Regions from separate parts of the Rhizobium sp. 57MFTsu3.2 genome, predicted to be linked through region 2. Evidence: predicted binding sites of a transcription regulator. Region 2 holds the regulator's gene; the other holds the start of a gene.

Region 1 (2,202 bases), on a different contig from region 2:
ACAGATGTTCCAGCGCTTGCTGGTCTACGGCGGGGAGCGCGCGTGTCAGGCCAGAAACCGTAGGGCCGGTCTCAAGGCTCACGCGGAGCGCATGCAGGGAGCTGAAGTCGAGGTTCTTCGTGCGCCACTGCAGCACCTTCACATTGTCGAACTCGTGGCCTTCGATGCGTTCAACCAATTCCTCATCAAAGGGATCGACCTGACCGGTGACGCCAAACGTCCCGTCGCGAACATGTCGACCGGCACGGCCGGCAATCTGCCCAAGTTCGGCGGGGTTGAGGTTACGAAACTGATAGCCGTCGAATTTGCGATCCTGCGCGAAGGCGACGTGGTCGACGTCGAGATTGAGGCCCATGCCGATCGCATCCGTGGCGACCAGATATTCCACATCGCCGGCTTGGTAGAGTGCCACCTGCGCATTGCGGGTGCGCGGACTGAGGGCTCCGAGAACGACGGCGGCCCCGCCGCGCTGCCTGCGGATCAACTCGGCAATCGCATAGACTTCGTCGGCAGAGAAGGCGACGATCGCCGAGCGCTGCGGGAGGCGGGTAATCTTCTTCTGTCCGGCATAGAACAGGTGGGAAAGCCGGGGACGCTCGACGATGGTAATTCCAGGGAGCAGTTGCTGCAGGATCGGACGCATTGTACCGGCGCCGAGCAACAGCGTCTCGTCGCGGCCGCGCAGATGAAGGATCCGGTCCGTAAAGATGTGCCCTCGCTCGAGGTCGCCGGCGAGTTGAACCTCGTCAATGGCGACGAACGCCGCCTTCGTCTCGCGTGGCATTGCCTCGACGGTGCAGACCGAAAAGCGGGCGTTGGGAGGCGATATTTTCTCTTCGCCCGTTACCAGCGCAACGTTTTGAATTCCGACCTTTTCGGCGACGCGTGTATAGACCTCGCGCGCCAGCAGCCGCAGCGGCAGCCCGATCACGCCGGTGCCATGGGCAACCATGCGCTCAATGGCATAATGCGTCTTGCCGGTATTGGTTGGTCCGAGCACCGCGGTTACTCCGCGCCCACTCAGTATCATCGGCTGCGATGTCAGTGTCATGGTCCTGCAGATGAGGCGAGGGTGCCCCAGGTCAAGTCAGCTCCTCTCCGAGCAGCACACACATGGACAGCCGTTGTCTCAAACGCAAGGGCCGATTTGAATTTACTCTGCAGTTTTCTGTTGCGCGAATAGCTTGCAGATTGCTCGTTTTGCGATTCGGAACAGCTTGAGAACGAATCGGAGACGAATCGCAGACTCCGCATGATTCAGTGTTTGTTCACGGCTAAGTATTGATTTTGAATCACTTTTTCCCACAAGATGCTGAATCGCGAAATTCGCGGCATACGTGCAACGCGATCTATGTCCAGGCTGTCAATGTCGTTTTGCCCGAAAAAGACGAGCGACATCTGCCGTATCTTTTGTCATGGGTTAATATTACGCGGCGGGACGGAAAACGGCGCACGATGAGATCGTTTTGCCCTTAAATCCAAACATTTGATACAGATGGAACAAAAATCGGTGAGGTGTGTTTCTCGTCCATTCCAGGTGTAATGACCTCGAGGACTTGAACCATGCTTGGCACCATACTGCTCATTATCCTTATTCTGCTTTTGATCGGCGCCTTACCAAATTGGGGCTATAGCCGCGGATGGGGCTATGGACCTTCCGGCGGTTTAGGGCTAGTTCTCCTGATTATTGTTATTCTTGTGCTAATGGGTCGCATCTAAGCGACGAAAAAACTGGGAGTTATGTCATGATGAAGAAGATTGTGCTCATTGGCGCCCTCGTCGGCGCACTTGCTTCCTGCACGGCGACGGAACAGGGAACCGCAATCGGCGCGGGTTCCGGCGCTATTATCGGCGGTGCCGTCAGCCATAGCTGGGGCGGTGCTGCAATCGGTGCTGTTGCCGGCGGTCTCGCTGGCGCACTGATCGGCCAGTCCGTTGAACGTCGCGGCTACTGTGTCTACAGAGACCGCTACGGCCGCCGCTACGAGGCACGTTGCCCGCGCTACTAAGGCGATAGGATTACTATTTTTGAGATCGAAAGCGCCGGCCCGACCGGCGCTTTTTGTTTGAACACCCGCCGGATCAGCGTAACTGCCGACAACAAAAAAGCCGCCTCGTTTCCGAAGCGGCATAATTTTCTCAGTGCATGCGGTGGACGATCAGTCCTTCGCGCGCTCGACGTAGGAATTGTCTTCCGTGGCG
Region 2 (2,202 bases):
GCGAGATCGCCTACTTTGAAAACGATGGCAACACCACGCAGACCGCGATCGTCGGAAGGCGCAGGGATGTCGAAGTAGGCGTCCAGTCCATCCGGGGAGAGAACACTCACTCTGGCATTCGGAGTTGTCACACTCACACCGAAGGCCTCATTGGTCGTTCCCAAGCTGTGGGCGGCGGCGCGCAGGAATGGTCCAAACGCCTTGGGGTCGGGTGCCCCAAGCACGATCTCTGCGATCCCAACCACCCCATTTGCATGCACTTGCAGGGCTTTCCGGTCGGCTGGCAGCGGGTTGACACGTTGGCATGTGAAGAAAAAGAAATCTGGAGCGCGCAGGTCAACTGCAAAGGCGAGCTTAAATGCAGCCGTCACCTCCGAGCCATCGGGCATCTTCATCGGCCGCTCGAACTGCAGCATCTCGCCGCCATTGATCTTTTCGGACAGAAACCGGGCATGGTCGCGATCGGCATCTGCCGTCGCAAAGACCACGGCAGACAGCCCATCGTCTCCACATCGGAATCGAAAGGCACGGTCCCGCGCGGTGAAGACATTGCCTTTCTGCGCCGAAGCTTCATGCAGTTCGGCATTGGCGACCCCGAGAGGCTCCAGATAAGTTTCGTCGGCGAAGAATATGCAGGCATTCTCGGTCCCAAACGGGTGCCGGGCGTCGGGCGCGACGGTGAATCCCAGCTTTCCGAGACGCTCGCGCGAGAGCCTGATATTTGGAACCGGCAGCACGATGTGGTCCAGCGGATGTGCTTCGCTCATGGCAACTTCTCCGGAATTTGCGAAGATGTGCGCCGGGCAACAGGACAATGCAACCCCCTTCTACGCTTTCGGTCAAATGAGACGCAAAAACTCAGCAAGTTGCAGGCAAGTTTTACGAAAATTTAGGTACTTGCGGAACACATATGGAACATATAGTGTCTGTTCTGGCTTTGTTTCACGACTCTGGGGTTCAACTTCGATGCTGACGCGCAAGCAACAGGAGCTTCTTCTCTTCATTCACGAGCGAATGAAGGAGTCCGGTGTCCCCCCTTCTTTTGATGAAATGAAGGATGCCTTGGACCTCGCGTCGAAGTCAGGCATCCACCGCCTGATTACCGCGCTGGAGGAACGGGGCTTCATTCGCCGACTGCCGAATCGAGCCCGCGCTCTGGAAGTCATCAAACTGCCCGAGGCATATAACCCGAGCCTGCAGCCCCGCCGCGGTTTTTCGCCGAGCGTTATCGAAGGCAGCCTCGGCAAACCACAGCCAGTTGTGGCGCCGAAGCCAGCGCCGCAGGCTGACAACGGCGGTCCTGCCTCTGTACCGGTCATGGGACGGATTGCTGCCGGCGTACCGATTTCGGCAATTCAGAACAATACCCATGACATCACGGTTCCGGCGGACATGCTTGGCCCAGGCGAGCACTATGCGCTTGAGGTCAAGGGCGACTCGATGATCGAGGCCGGCATCTTTGATGGCGACACGGTAATCATCCGCAACGGCAGCACCGCCAATGCCGGCGACATCGTTGTTGCGCTTGTCGATGATGAGGAAGCGACGCTCAAGCGCTTCCGCCGGAAAGGCGCCTCCATCGCACTTGAGGCGGCAAACCCGGCTTACGAGACGCGCATTTTCGGGCCTGACCGTGTCAAGGTCCAGGGCAAGCTTGTCGGCCTCATTCGCCGCTATCATTGAAGGCAAGCGGCTCGCCGTCAAAGGTGCCGCTTCGCCAATTATACGCCCGATGGCGGATCCAAGGGCGGTCGAGCCTCGTATATAGGCCGTCGTTTCGACGGGGCTACCTTGATCGTCGATCCTTACCTCAGCGGCACCAAAGCGACGCAAGGTTTCGCCGGTGAACAAAAGTGCGCCCGACCGGCACCCCGTCGTGCGGAGGCGAGCGGGTGTCACGACGATATCGGCCGTATCGCAGGCAGCGCCGAAGTAAGCGGGATTTTCGACGATCGTCACGAAGTAGCCGCTATCGTGCGTGGCTGTGCACCAGGCGCCTTTCAGGCATACAAATCGGTCCTCAGCGCTCGTCGCAGCCTGACGTAACGCATCGCGGGCATTGCGCAATTCCATATGTGGACGGCTCCCTGTTGCAAGTGTTTTCTGCAGATATTTTTGATCGGATCGCTTGCTTCCATATGTGCGGCCTTTGTGTGTGGTCGCACATGACCACTGGCCAAGATGGTTTCCGCAACGCGCGTT

The links. Region 2 encodes LexA, which represses DNA repair genes until DNA is damaged. Its sites were predicted from a motif close to TGTTCNNNNTGTGTTCNG; they were not measured.
Region 1: the regulator LexA is predicted to act here: its motif matches at 1,209-1,226, upstream of AF71_RS22620 (helicase-related protein).

The regions. Positions count from the first base shown of each region.
Region 1 covers NZ_JDWI01000024.1:93,986-96,187, reverse strand. The annotation lists gene AF71_RS22620 (helicase-related protein) at 1-1,051, opposite strand, end outside; gene AF71_RS22615 (DUF3309 family protein) at 1,564-1,719, shown strand; gene AF71_RS22610 (YMGG-like glycine zipper-containing protein) at 1,746-2,009, shown strand; gene efp (elongation factor P) at 2,160-2,202, opposite strand, start outside.
Region 2 covers NZ_JDWI01000036.1:198-2,399, reverse strand. The annotation lists gene AF71_RS27160 (VOC family protein) at 1-767, opposite strand, end outside; gene lexA (transcriptional repressor LexA) at 967-1,683, shown strand.